Rhodospirillum rubrum ATCC 11170: one gene and its partner. The protein of the gene in region 1 interacts with the protein of each later gene in a pairwise test. Links are inferred from orthologs where the notes say so. Each region holds a gene or a part of one and is shown on either strand. Other genes may lie near its edges. The genes, in order: leuS and ligA.

Region 1 (6,999 bases):
CGTTCCACCAGGGCGCGCTCGGGCAGGCCGCTGCTCTTCGCGTCGATTTCGGCGTCAAGCAACAGATCCAGGGCCTGGGCAAGGCGCTCGGCTGACCAGCGCTGAACTTGGCTGCGGAATCGCGGGGCCAGTTTGAACATCACCGGCGGCTTGAGCGCGGCCAGGGCCTGATCCACGCTCGTTCCCCCGGCGATCAGTCCGGCGACCAGATGCAGCCGGGTGAAGTGGCGGGTCAGGCCCCGCAGAAGGGCGACCGTCGCCATGCCTTCCTGACCCAGGCGGTCAAGGGCGCGCAAGGCGGTGGCGCTATCGCCCTCGGCCACGGCGTTGGTCAGCATATCAAGGCCGATCTGGGCGCTATCGCCCACGCAGGCCAGGGCGTCGTCCAGGGACACGCTGGTGGCCTTGCCGCAATAGGTCACCAGCTTGGCCAGTTCCGAGCGGCTGACCCCGCGATCGCCGCCCAGATTGGCCACCAGATAGTCGATCACCTCGGGGGCGGCGGCCAGCCGGGCCTCGGCCAGGGTGGCGCGCACCAGGGTCTCAAGCGACCGCCCCTCATCGGCGTAGCAGGGCAGGGCGGCGGCGGCGCTAGCCCCTTCGAACAGCTTGCGCAGGGCGGAGCGGGCCGTGAGATCGCCGCCCTGGACCAGCACCAGGGCCTCGCCAACCGGGGCTTCGACGAAGGCCTTAAGGCGCGGGGCGTGCTGGTCGGTCATCTGACGCAGACGCACCAGCCGCCGCCCGCCGCCAAAGGCCAGGGCCGCCGCCTCGTCGGCCAGCCGCGCCGGATCGGCGCGCAGATCGTCGCCCGACAGGTCGGTGATGCGGAAGGGGTCCTTGGGATCGGCGACCACCGTGCGCGCCAGCTGCTCCAGCCGCTCGCGCACCAGCCCCTCGTCGGGGCCATAAACCAGCACGCAGCGGATTTTCGGATCGGGCTTGCGCAGGAAGCCGTCGATGGCTTGGCCGGTCAGTTTCACGGGCGCGGCTAAAGAACCCGGCCGGCCGGAGCCGGGGCTTGCGAGAAATAGGCGCCAAGGCGGGTGTAAAGCTGATCGGCGATCTGTTCGGCGGTGCGGCTGACCGCGTCGCGCTCGTTCATCTCGTTGGCGAAGGGCGAGCCGATCACGTCATAGGCCGCCCATGAGGTCTCGGTTCCCGACAGCAGCGGCTTGGGCGGCTGCACGCCGGCGCGATCAAGGGCGCGCAGCTGGAAGGTGATCGAGGCGCTCATGGTGTAGCGGGTGGTCCGGTCCCTCTTGGTGATGCCCGAGCTGCGCCGGATCAAGCTGCCCACCAGGGTCAGCCCATAGGTCGGTTGATCGGGAAGGCCAAGGCGATCGATCAGGGCATTGCGGATTTCCTGACCGAAGCGCGCATCCTCTTCCTTGGAATAGGTCACGGAATGGACATAGATCCCGGCCAAGGCGCCCGAGGCCCCGCCACGGCCGGCGGCGCCGGGGCGATCGGCCAGCATCGGCCGGAAGCCGCAGCCCGCCGGGACCAGGGCCCCGGCGAGAAGGACAAGGGCCTGGCGTCTAGACCACGACATTGATGATCCTGTTGGGCACGACGATAACCTTGCGCGGCGCGGCCCCGGCAAGCTGGGCAAGAACGGTGGGCAGGGCCAGGGCGGCGGCCTCGGCATCTTCCCGCTTGGCGTCCTTGGGCAGATCGACGGTGCCGCGCATCTTGCCGTTCACCTGCACGGCGATGGTCACCTGATCGTCGATCAGCATCAAGGGGTCCCAGGTCGGCCAGGGCGTTTCGGCCAGCAGCCCGTCCCGGCCCAGATGGCTCCACATCTCCTCGGCGATATGGGGGATCATCGGCGCCGCCAGCCGGGCGGCGGTTTCCAGGGCGAAGCGATAAACGGCGCCGGCCCCGGCCTCCTTGCCGTCAAGGGCGGCGATGGCGTTGGTCAGCTCGCGCAGGCGGGCGACGGCGGCGTTGAAGCGGAATTTCTCCAGATCATCGGTGACGCCGGCCACCGCCTTGTGGACGTGGCGAACCAGGGCAGCGGCCCCGGGGCCAAGATCGGCGGGAAGCGGCGCGCCGACGGCGCCGGGGTCGATCTGCGGCTGAAGGGCCATCCGCCACAGCCGGCCGATATAGCGCCAAGCGCCTTCGATGCCGGAATCGGTCCAATCCATATCGCGGTCGGGCGGGCTGTCCGACAACATGAACAGCCGGGCGGCATCGGCGCCGTACGACTCGAGGATGGCGGTCGGATCGACCGTGTTCATCTTCGATTTCGACATCTTTTCCGACCGGCCGACGCTGACGGGCGAGCCGTCGGACAGCAGGGTCGCCGTGCCATCGGCGGCCTTGTCGATCTGATCGGGCGACAGCCAAGCGCCATCCGTGTCGCGATAGGTCTCGTGGCAGATCATGCCCTGGGTGAACAACCCGGTGAAGGGCTCGCTCACCCCCAGATAGCCGCAATCGCGCAGCGCCCGGGTGAAAAAGCGCGAATACAGCAGGTGCAAAACCGCATGCTCGACACCGCCGACATATTGGTCGACGGGCAGCCAGTAATCGACCGCCTCGCGCTCGAAGGCCCTGTCGGTGTCGTGGGGGGCGCAGAAGCGGGCGAAATACCACGAGCTTTCGAAGAAGGTGTCGAAGGTATCGGTTTCACGCCGCGCCGGCTTGCCGCACTGCGGGCAGGCCACATGCTTCCAGGTTGGGTGGTGATCAAGCGGATTGCCCGGCTTGTCGAAGGTCACATCCTCGGGCAGCAGCACCGGCAGCTGATCCTCGGGCACGGGGACCGGGCCGCAGTCGTCGCAATGGATGATCGGGATCGGGCAGCCCCAATAGCGCTGGCGGGAAACGCCCCAGTCGCGCAGGCGGAACTGGACCACGCCTTCGCCGGCGCCCAGCTCGGCGATATGGGCGATCGCCCGGGCCTTGGCCTCGCTGACCGGAAGGCCATCGAGGAAGCCCGAAGCGATCGCCACGCCATCTTCGGAGAAGGCGGTGTCGGAGGCTTCCAGATCCTTGGCGAAAGCCTCGGCGTCGACCCCGGCCGGGGCGACGACGGCGCGCACGGGCAGGCCGTATTTGCGGGCGAAGTCCATGTCGCGCTGATCATGGGCCGGGCAGCCGAAAATCGCCCCGGTGCCGTATTCCATCAGCACGAAATTGGCGACATAGACCGGCAGTTCCCAGGCCGGATCGAAGGGATGACGCACCTTGAGGCCGGTATCGAAGCCCTTTTTCTCGGCCGTCTCGATCTCGACCTCGCTGGTGCCCATGCGCCCGCACTCGGCGATGAAGGCGGCGAGATCGGGATTGGTGGCGGCGATTTCAGCCGCCAGCGGATGATTGGCCGAAATGGCGCAGAACGACGCGCCAAACAGCGTATCGGGGCGGGTGGTATAGACCTCCAGCGCCTGATCGCGGCCGACCAGCCCAAAGCGCACCCGGGCGCCTTCCGAACGGCCGATCCAATTGGTCTGCATCAGCCGGACCTTATCGGGCCAGCGATCAAGATCGCCGATGGCGGCCAGCAGATCCTCGGCGTAGCGGGTGATGCGCAAGAACCACTGCGACAGCTTGCGACGCTCGACCGGGGCGCCCGAGCGCCAGCCCTTGCCGTCGATCACCTGCTCGTTGGCCAGCACCGTATGCTCCACCGGGTCCCAATTGACCCAGGATTCACGGCGATAGGCCAGACCGGCCTTGAGGAAATCCAGGAACATCTTCTGTTCGTGGCGATAATAGGCCGGCTCGCAGGTGCTGACCTCGCGGCTCCAGTCGATCGACAGCCCCATCGGCTTGAACTGCTCGCGCATGATCGCGATGTTCTGACGGGTCCATGTCGCCGGATGGACGCCGCGCTGGATGGCGGCGTTTTCCGCCGGCAGGCCAAAGGCGTCCCAGCCCATCGGATGAAGCACATTGAAGCCCTGGGCCCGCTTGAAGCGGGCGACGACGTCGCCCAGCGTGTAATTGCGCACATGGCCCATGTGGATGCGCCCCGACGGATAGGGGAACATTTCAAGAACATAATACTTCGGCCGCGTCCGATCCTCGCGGGCGGTGAAACATCCGCCTTCGGCCCAGGCGGTCTGCCACTTGGCCTCGGTTTCCTTAACGTTGTAACGATCCTCGGACGCCATTTCTCGACAGTCTTTCTTTAGCCAAACAGGAAGCGGGGCGGGCCGGACAGCGGGGAGGCCGGCGCGGAGGCGCGCGCGCCCCGCGGGGAAAGGGTTACTGGGCGTTCATCACCGAAAGCCGCAATTGGCGGGCCCGGGTCAGGATGGCGTTTTCCATATCGGTCGCCACCTCGGTCGCCACCGGCGCGTCGCTCCAGGTTCCCCCGGCGCTGCGCTGCTGCTTGAACACCGAGACCTTCACGCCATCGGCGCGCAGGCCCTTGGACAGGATATAGACATTGGCCTTGAAGCGTTCGTTGGGGCTTTCGGGGGGGGCGTACCAATCGGTGATGATCACCCCGCCGAAGGGATCGGCCGAGGTCAGCGGCATGAAGCCCATGGTGTCGAGCGAGGCCCGCCACAGGAAACTATTGACCCCGACGCCGCTGGCGCCCGGCTCGGACGAACCGCCTTTGCCGCCCAGGATGTTCAGGCCGCTCGGCCCGAACAGCCCCGGGGTTTCATCGGGCTTGGACGGATCGCGGTAGACGCGCTGTTTGGTGGCCTTGTCCTGCTCGGGGAAGACGGCCTGCGAGCCTTCGCAAGCCGTCAGCCCAAGGGTGAAGGCGACGGCGAGCACCGTGGCCGCCCCGCGGGCGGTTCGCTTCGATCGCGCAGGGGAAACAGGCTGCGGCAGGGTGGGGTGATGCCAGGAGGTCATGGTTGTTGTTACCCGTCGATGAGGCGGAAGGGCGAAGGGGCGGGGTGCCGGTCACGCCGAAAGCGGCGACAAACATACCGGTGGCCGCCGGCTTTTTCCATCCCCGGTACGCGGCTTTGGCTTTTCGCGGCCCGATCGCCGCCATTTCATCCCCGGAAGGGCGGAAATTCCGGCGATTCCGCCAAAGCCGCAGCCGGCAAGCCGGCGAAAACTGAGCGTCGAGATGCCGCCAAGGGCGATCACCGCCGGCGCTTTGCCGGCGCGTGAGCCCGCCGGCGCGCGGCGGGCGGCCAGCCGGTGGATCAGCAAGGCGGCGCGCCGCGCGCCAAGCCCCCGGGCGCCGGGATGGCTGGCCGTGGGGAACAGCGGCGACAGCACGATCAGGGCGCAGCCCAGGCGGCGGGCGCGGATCATCGCCGGGGCGTCATGGGCGGCGGCGCAAAGCCAACGACCCCGCGCCGCCCGGCGCCACAGCAACAGGCGGGCAAGCAAGCCATGGGCGGCCAGCTTGTCGGGCAGATGCAGGCCGGCCAAGCCCGCCGGCAAGGCGTGGGCGGGCGACGGCGCGGCCAGGATGACGGCGATGCGCCGCGCCCGCAGCCGGGCGATCAGCGCCCGGGCCAACCCATGACGGACGGCGCCGGCGCAGGCGTAATGGCGCACGATCACCCCGGCCTTGGGCGGCAGACGGTCGGCCGCGCCCAGCGGATCGGCCAAGCGCTGGTCATCGGTCATCAGCAGCAGTCGCGGCGGGGCGGCGGCGGAGCGGCGGGAGCCTAGGCGTGAAAGCGGGCTCCCCTTGGCGATGAAATGCACTAGGGTACGGGGCATGATACGGGCGAGCTTACCCCCGCGCGCCCCCGGCCGCACCCGTTATGCGCGGAATGGCGGCCGGGAGCGGCGCGAAAGCGTCCTCGCCCGCCGGGACCCCACCGCCGCGAATGGACTGTGAGATGATCGAACCGCTTCCCGCCCCCTGTCTCGACGTGGTCGAAAACCTGCGCGCCGTGCGCGGCGCCATCGCCGACGCCTGCAAGCCGGTGGGCCGCGACGCCGCCGGGGTCGCCCTGGTCGCCGTCAGCAAGAACAACGGGCCCGAACGGGTGCGCGCCGCCCTGCGCGCCGGCCACCGCTTGTTCGGCGAGAACCGGGTTCAGGAGGCCCAGGGCAAATGGCCGGCCTTCAAGGCCGATCACGCCGATATCGATCTGCATCTGATCGGGCCCTTGCAAACCAACAAGGTGCGCGAGGCCGTTGCGCTGTTTGACGCCATCGATTCGGTCGATCGCCCGCGCCTCGCCCGCGCCCTGGCCGAGGAGATGGACCATCAGGGACGGCGCCTGCCGGTGCTCATCCAGGTCAATACGGGTGAGGAGCCGCAGAAAGCCGGGATCCTGCCGCGCGACGCCGATGGTTTTTTGCGTGAATGCCGCGAGGATTTGGGGCTCGATGTGCGCGGCTTGATGTGCATTCCCCCGGTCGACGACGAACCGTCTCCCCATTTCGCCCTGCTGCGCGAAATCGCCCGCCGTCACGGGCTGGGGGTGCTGAGCATGGGGATGAGCGCCGATTACGGGGTGGCCGTGGCCTTTGGCGCTACCCATGTGCGCCTGGGAACGGCGATTTTCGGCGACCGCCGCGCCCTGCTCGGCACGCCGATCGGGGGTTAGGGGCTGATCTCGATCTCGGCGTTTTCGTCGCAGAGCGCCAGCACGCGGCGCAGGTCGGCGACGGCCAGGGCGACGCAGCCGGCGGTGGGCCGGCCATCGGCGGCCGCGACGTGCAGGAAAATGGCGCTGCCGGCGCCGACAACCACCGGGTCGTCGTTATGACCAAGCACGACGACGATGTCGTACAGGTCGTCGTCGCGCCACAGGGTTTCGGCGCTTGCCCGATAGGGCAGGGTGACCGGCTGGTTATAGGCGGGGTCGGCGGGATCGTCGCACCAGCCCATCGAGGGATCAAGCGCGCGGACCGGCAGGCCGCCGGCCGGCGCTTCGCCCCGGTCGGGGCGGTAGAAAACGGTGCGCAAGGGGAAGCGGCCGATCGGCGTCGCCCCATCGCCTTCCACTTTGTCGGCCCGTCGGCCGGCGCGGCCCAGGCGGCAGGGGAAAACCAGATCGTTCACCCGCAACAGGGCGTCGGGACCCACGCGCAGCAGCGCAGCCA
Region 2 (6,808 bases), 3.1 Mb from region 1 along the record:
GACGCCGTGGTCGCCATCAACCGCTTCATCGAACTTCATCCGGGCAACCGCGACATCGCCTATGCCTATTACCTGCGCGGCCTGTGCTACTACGAACAGATCTCCGATGTGCGCCGCGACCAGCAGATCACCCGTCAGGCCATGTCCAATCTGCGCGACGTGGTGACGCGCTTCCCCGATTCCCCCTATGCCCGCGACGCCCGTCTGAAGATCGATCTGGCCCGCGACCATATCGCCGGCAAGGAGATGAGCGTCGGACGGTTCTATCTGAAACGACAGGATTTTCTGGCGGCGCTCAACCGCTTCCGGGTGGTCGTCGAGCAATACGACCAGACCACCCATGTTCCCGAGGCGCTTTATCGCATGGTCGAAATCAACACCCTTCTTGGCCTTCCCGACGAGGCCAAGCGAGTGGCCGCCGTGCTTGGACACAACTTTCCGGGCAGCGACTGGTATGGTGACGCCTATCGCCTGATCACCGGGGAAAAGGTGCCGTCCGCCACCGAAGGCGCCGAGCCGCCGCCGTCGTCCTCGTGGACCGATTCCCTTACCGGCTGGCTCTGAACGGCACCCCGCCATGCTAAGCGCCCTGTCGATCCGTGACGTGGTTCTGATCGAAAGGCTCGACCTCGCCTTCGGTCCGGGCCTTGGCGTGTTCACCGGCGAAACCGGCGCGGGCAAATCGATCCTGCTCGACAGCCTGTCCCTGGCCCTGGGGGCGCGGGCCGACAGCGCCCTAGTGCGCAAGGGCGCCCCCCAGCTTTCCGTCAGCGCCGAATTCACCCTGGCCGCCGACCACCCGGCCCGCGCCCTGCTCGGCGCCGCCGATCTTGGCGTGGACGGGTCCGAACCCGTGGTGGTGCGCCGGGTGGTCACCGCCGATGGCCGCAGCCGCGCCTATGTCAACGATCAGCCGACCAGTGTCGGCCTGTTGCGCCAACTCGGCCAGTCGATGGTCGAAATCCACGGCCAGTTCGAAAGCCACGGCCTGCTTGATCCGGCCAGCCATCGCGGCGTGCTCGATGGCTTCGCCGGCGCCGACAGCGGCCAGCCCGCCGGCCTGCTTCCCGCCGTCGAGGCCGCCCATGCCACCTGGAAGGCGGCGGTTACGGCCCGTCGGCGCGCCGAGGCCGATCTGGCCCGCGCCCGCGCCGAAGAGGACCTGCTGCGCCATACCGGCACCGAACTCGAAGCCCTGGCGGCGCGGCCGGGCGAGGAAGAGGCCCTGGCCGAAGAACGCGCCCTGTTGATGAACGGCGAGAAGCTGGCCGAGGGCCTGAACGGCGCCCTCGGCGCGCTTAGCCAGCCGCTACCGGTGGAAACGGCGCTGCGTCACGCCATGCGTGCCCTGGAACGGGTGGCGCCGATGGCCGGCCACCGCCTTGACGGGGTGATCGAGGGGCTGGAGCGCGCCAGCGTCGAAGCCGCCGAGGCCCAGGCCCAGCTTCAGGCGGTGATCGGCGCCCTTGATATGGATCCGCGCCGCCTGGAAACCGTGGAGGAACGGCTGTTCGCCCTGCGCGGCCTCGCCCGCAAGCATGGGCTGACCGTTGACGGCCTGCCGGCCCTGCTTGAAGACATCCGCCGGCAAATCGCCACCCTGGAGGGCGACGAGGATCTGCTTGGCGGGCTGCGAAAGGCCGAGGAGAACGCCCGCGCCACTTATGTCGAAGCCGCGCGCGCCCTGTCGCGGGTCCGCCGTCAGGCCGCCGGCGCCCTCGATCGCGCCGTGGCCGCCGAACTGCCGCCGCTCAAGCTGGAGCGCGCCCGCTTCGTTACCACCTTGGAAGACCTGCCCGAGGATCAATGGGGGGCGGCCGGCCTGGACCGCGTGGCCTTCCTGGTCGCCACCAATCCGGGCGGCGATCCCGGGCCGATCCACAAGATCGCCAGCGGCGGCGAACTGGCGCGCTTCATGCTGGCGCTCAAGGTCATCCTGGCCGCCGGCGGCGATGTGCCGACGCTGATCTTCGACGAGGTCGACGCCGGCATCGGCGGCGCCACCGCCGCGGCCGTCGGCGAGCGTCTCGCCCGCCTGGGTCAGGCCGTCCAGGTGCTGGTGGTCACCCATTCGCCCCAGGTCGCGGCCATGGGCCAACGCCATTACCGGGTGTTGAAATCCGATGACGGCAAGGGCGGCTTCGGCACCGGCGTCGACGCGCTGTCGCCAGCCGAGCGCATCGAAGAGGTTGCCCGCATGCTGGCGGGCGCCCACATCACCGATCAGGCCCGCGCCGCCGCCCGCAGCCTGCTGAGCGGACCGGGTACGCGCGCCGCCAAAGCACCGCCCTCCGCCCCCCGCTCGTCCTGACCCCGCCCCCCCGTCGCCCCAGACCAAACCGGACCCCGCGCCATGATTCCCGTCGCCGATCTCACCGAGGCCGAGGCCGCCCGCGAACTCGAACGGCTTGCCGCCGAGATCGCCCGCCACGACCGGCTCTATCACCAGCAGGACGCGCCGGAAATCACCGACGGCGAGTACGACGCCCTGGTACGGCGCAATAACGAGATCGAGGCCGCCTTCCCCGAACTGGTGCGCGGCGACAGCCCCTCGGCCCATGTCGGCGCCGCTCCGGCCGAAGGCTTCGCCAAGGTCACCCACGCCCTGCCGATGCTGTCGCTGGGCAATGTGTTCAGCGACGACGAGGCCCGCGAGTTCGACCAGCGCATCCGCCGCTTCCTCAGCCTGGATGGCGAAACGACGATCAGCTATGTCGCCGAGCCCAAGATCGATGGCCTGTCGTTTTCGGCGCGCTACGAGAACGGCGTCTATCGCCGCGCCGCCACCCGGGGTGATGGCACCACCGGCGAGGACATCACCGCCAATCTGGCGACCCTGACCGATCTGCCCCAGCGCCTGACAGGCGACGGGCCTGTGCCCGAGGTGCTGGAGGTGCGCGGCGAGGTGTTCATGACCAAGGCCGATTTCCGCGCCCTCAACCAACGCCAGATCGACGCCGGCGCCAAGCCCTTCGCCAATCCGCGCAATGCGGCGGCCGGGTCGCTGCGCCAGCTTGATCCCGAAATCACCCGCTCGCGCTCGTTGAGCCTGTTCGCCTATGCCTCTGGCGAGGTCAAGGGGCTGGAGGTGGAGAGCCATCACGCCTTTCTAGAGCGCCTGAAAACCTGGGGGTTCCCGGTCAATCCCCAAACCCGCCCCTGCCAGGGGGTGGAAGACCTGATCGAAGCCACCCACGCGTTGGCTTTGCAACGGGCGGCGCTGGATTATGATATCGACGGCGTCGTCTATAAGGTCGACCGCGTCGATTGGCAAAAGCGCCTGGGCTTCGTCAGCCGCGCCCCGCGCTGGGCGATCGCCCGCAAATTCCCCGCCGAGCGCGCCCAAACCACCGTCAAGGCCATCCAGATCCAGGTCGGCCGCACCGGCACCCTGACCCCGGTCGCCATTCTTGAACCGGTCACCGTCGGCGGCGTCGTCGTTGGCCGGGCGACGCTGCATAACGAGGACGAGATCGCCCGCAAGGATGTGCGCATCGGCGATATGGTCACCATCCAGCGCGCCGGCGATGTCATTCCCCAGGTGGTCGAGGTTCTGCTCGACCAGCGTCCGGCCGATAGCGCGCCCTTTGTCTTCCCCGAGACCTGCCCGGTCTGCGGAAGCCACGCGGTGCGCCAAGAGGGCGAGGTCGCCCGGCGCTGCGCCGGCGGGCTGATCTGCTCGGCCCAGGCAGTCGAGCGCCTCAAGCATTTCGTCTCGCGCGACGCCTTCGATATCGAAGGGCTGGGCGGCAAGCATATCGAGACCTTCCATAATGAGGGCCTGATCACCCAACCGGCCGATATTTTCGCGCTGGAAGCCAAGGACAACGAACCCGGCGCCTTGCAGCACCTGCGCTCGCGCGAGGGCTGGGGGCCGAAATCGGCGGAAAACCTGTTCAAGGCGATCACCGCCCGCAAGACCATCCCCTTGGACCGTTTCATCTACGCCCTGGGCATCCGTCAGGTTGGTCAGGCCACCGCCCGCCTGCTCGCCGGTCATTACGCCAGCTTCGCCGCCTGGCGCAAGGCGATGGACGAGGCGCAAACCGAAGGCTCCGAAGCCTTCGCCGATCTTCAAAACATCGAAAGCATCGGCCCCTCGGTCGCCCGCGACCTTGTCGCCTTTTTTGGCGAAGAGCATAACCGCGCGGCCTTGGACGCCCTGATCGACGCCGGGGTCGAGGTTCTTGATTTCGCCCGCCCCCAGGCGGCCGGCGACAGCCCGCTGGCCGGCAAGACCGTGGTTTTCACCGGCACCCTTGATACCATGAGCCGGGGCGAAGCCAAGGCCCGCGCCCTGGCGCTCGGCGCCAAGGTCACCGGCTCGGTCTCGGCCAAGACCGATTACGTGGTGGTCGGAGCGGACGCCGGATCCAAGGAGAAGAAGGCCCGCGAACTCGGCCTGACCGTCCTCAGCGAGGCCGAGTTCCGGGCGATGAGCGGTGGCTGACCGGCAAGGGGCGGAGGATGTGACATCGCCTTCGCCTGTTCGCATCTTTGCGATAAAAAGACCCTACCCTTAGGTGTAAGATCACCGCCTTCGCCCGCGGGCTTCAAGCGCTCTGAAGCCGAGGGCCCGGGAGTCGCCCTCCCTGGTTGGCATCGTCGGGGGACATGCCAGACCCAGGGGAAGACGCCGTCCCTCGCCGTCGCCAGGGGAGGCGCATGTTGAAATTTTCCGTCATCATTCCGGCCTATAACCGCGAGCCTTTGATCGGGACCACCCTGGACTCGATCTTCAATCAGACGCTGCCGCCCGCCGAGGTCATCGTCGTTGACGATGGGTCGACCGACCGAACCGCCGAGATCGTATCGACATGGCCCAAGTGCACGCTGATCCGCTCGGAAAACGCCGGCGCCGCCGCCGCGCGCCATAAGGGGGTCCTCGCCTCGTCGGGCGACTGGCTGGCCTTCTGCGACAGCGACGACCTATGGCGCCCCGACCATCTGGCCTCGCTCGCCGCCGCCTCCCGCCACGTCCAGGAAAAGGGCATGGTCTTTAGCAATTTTATGCGCGGCGATGGCCAAGTTTGGGAAACGGCGACCAAATTCGACACCGCCCCGACCGACTTCTGGTCAAAATTCAAAAAAATCGATGCCACTCTATCCGTGGCGGAGACTCCGATCTTTCAGGAGGTTCTCCGCTTTCAACCGATCTTCCAATCCTGCACTGCGATGTCGCGGCCTTTCTACACCAAGGTTGGCGGCTATAATGGCGCGTTCGGCCGCTTGCCCAGCGAAGACCTTGAATTCACCTTGCGCTGCGTTCGCCATGCGCCCATCGCCGCCACCTGGGAACCGACGGCCCTGATTCGTCGGCATGCGGGCAACCATTCCAGGGACCAGATGAGACAGCTGACGGGAGAGGTGGCGATCCTCCTCCACGCCCGGGCCAGCATGGAGCTGGCGGTGTCGTGGCGCGAGGAACTTGATCATCAGATCATCGTCCGCTCCGCCGAGGCGATCGACGCGGCCTTTACCCAGAAGCGATGGGAAACGCTCACCGCCATGGCCAAGCATGTTCCCTGGCGCCATCGCTCGGCCAAACAGATCGTGAAGGTGCTTCTTTCCCAAGTCGCCGGCGCTTTCCCCGGCCGGGACCAAAGGGAGCTTGGTTAAACGGGCCCCCCGTCAGGCGGGAGAGGGCGCTTTGGACATCAAGAACAAGCAGGGCGGGCCTGCTTTTCGCGGAAACCACGCCAAACAATCCTCTTTGCCGGCGGTTTGAGCTAAACTGACACCATCGCTTGCCGCTTTTTGCCCGTGGGAGCCCCGCCGATGACCCCTCCGCCCGATGGCGCGACCCCGCCGTCCGAGGTCGCCTTGCCCAGCCGCGATCTGTGTACCGATTGCGGGCTGTCGCGCACCGCCACCCCCAACCGCTGTGGCCGGGCCTGTCAGTTCATCCGTCCCGATTACCCCGGCCAGGAAGCCCGCGTCCATGGCCGCTGCCGCGACCCGGCGCGCGGTGACGAACTGTTTTTCGGCCCCTATCAGCAGATGTATCAGGCGGCCCTTATCCCCCCCAGCCCCGGCGCCCAATGGACCGGGATCACCACCGCCCTGGCCGGGCGGCTTCTGGAAACCCGGACCGTCGATGCGGTTCTGGCGATGGCCGCCGATCCGGCGGACCGCTGGAAACCGCTGCCGGTGATAATCACCCAGGCCGCGGACATGGCCCGCTGCCGGGGCATGCGCATGGGCCATGCGCCGCTGCTGTCGCTGATCGAGCCGGCCATCGCCGCCGGTCACAAGCGCTTGGCGGTGATCGGCCTGCCCTGTCAGGTCCATGCCCTGCGCGCTATCGAGGCCGATCTCGGGCTCGAGCGTTTGCTGGTCATCGGCACGCCATGCTCGGACAACACCACCACCCCGCGTTTCCACGACTTTCTAGGGCTGCTGGCCGATGATCCAGACAGCGTGACCTATCTGGAATTCCGCGCCGATTATCACGTGGAACTGCGCTTCCGCGAGGGCGGCCGCAAACTGATCCCCTTCCTCAAGCTGCCGCTGTCGAAGCTGCCGGCGGATTTCTTCCCGCTGACCTGCAAGACCTGCGTCGATTACACCAATGTCCTGGCCGATATCACGGTGGGCTATATGGCCGGGCGCGGCGAGCAATGGCTGCTGGTGCGCAACGACCGGGGCGCCGACATGCTGGGGCTGCTCGGCGATCGGATAAGGCTGACCGAACCGACCTCGGCGGGCAAGCGCCGGGGCCCGGTGGCTGGCTTCTTAAAGAATGTCGCCCGCGCCGCCGGCGGCATGCCGGTGCGGGCGATGCCCGATTGGGCCCGGCCGCTGGCGG

The links.
Region 2: the proteins of leuS (region 1) and ligA interact in binary tests that used the Escherichia coli proteins (3 or more experiments, as listed by UniProt). The link is inferred for Rhodospirillum rubrum ATCC 11170 from one-to-one orthologs.

Annotation. Positions count from the first base shown.
Region 1 is NC_007643.1:4,169,491-4,176,489, forward strand. What follows is about bases 1,337-4,494. They hold leuS (leucine--tRNA ligase), read right to left. Parts: upstream 4,131-4,494; coding sequence 1,542-4,130; downstream 1,337-1,541. Other genes in these bases: lptE (LPS assembly lipoprotein LptE), read right to left, coding at 1,337-1,555; RRU_RS18755 (DUF3576 domain-containing protein), read right to left, coding at 4,225-4,494. Outside these bases: holA (DNA polymerase III subunit delta), read right to left, coding at 1-983; more of lptE, read right to left, coding at 992-1,336; more of RRU_RS18755, read right to left, coding at 4,495-4,830; RRU_RS18760 (thiamine phosphate synthase), read right to left, coding at 4,882-5,661; RRU_RS18765 (YggS family pyridoxal phosphate-dependent enzyme), read left to right, coding at 5,784-6,500; RRU_RS18770 (L,D-transpeptidase family protein), read right to left, coding at 6,497-6,999.
Region 2 is NC_007643.1:1,116,307-1,123,114, reverse strand. The notes cover bases 1,935-4,901. They hold ligA (NAD-dependent DNA ligase LigA), read left to right. Parts: upstream 1,935-2,353; coding sequence 2,354-4,450; downstream 4,451-4,901. Other genes in these bases: RRU_RS04900 (glycosyltransferase family 2 protein), read left to right, coding at 4,666-4,901; recN (DNA repair protein RecN), read left to right, coding at 1,935-2,311. Also shown: RRU_RS04915 (outer membrane protein assembly factor BamD), read left to right, coding at 1-564; more of recN, read left to right, coding at 578-1,934; more of RRU_RS04900, read left to right, coding at 4,902-5,619; RRU_RS04895 (Coenzyme F420 hydrogenase/dehydrogenase, beta subunit C-terminal domain), read left to right, coding at 5,779-6,808. UniProt on the Escherichia coli protein: DNA ligase that catalyzes the formation of phosphodiester linkages between 5'-phosphoryl and 3'-hydroxyl groups in double-stranded DNA using NAD as a coenzyme and as the energy source for the reaction.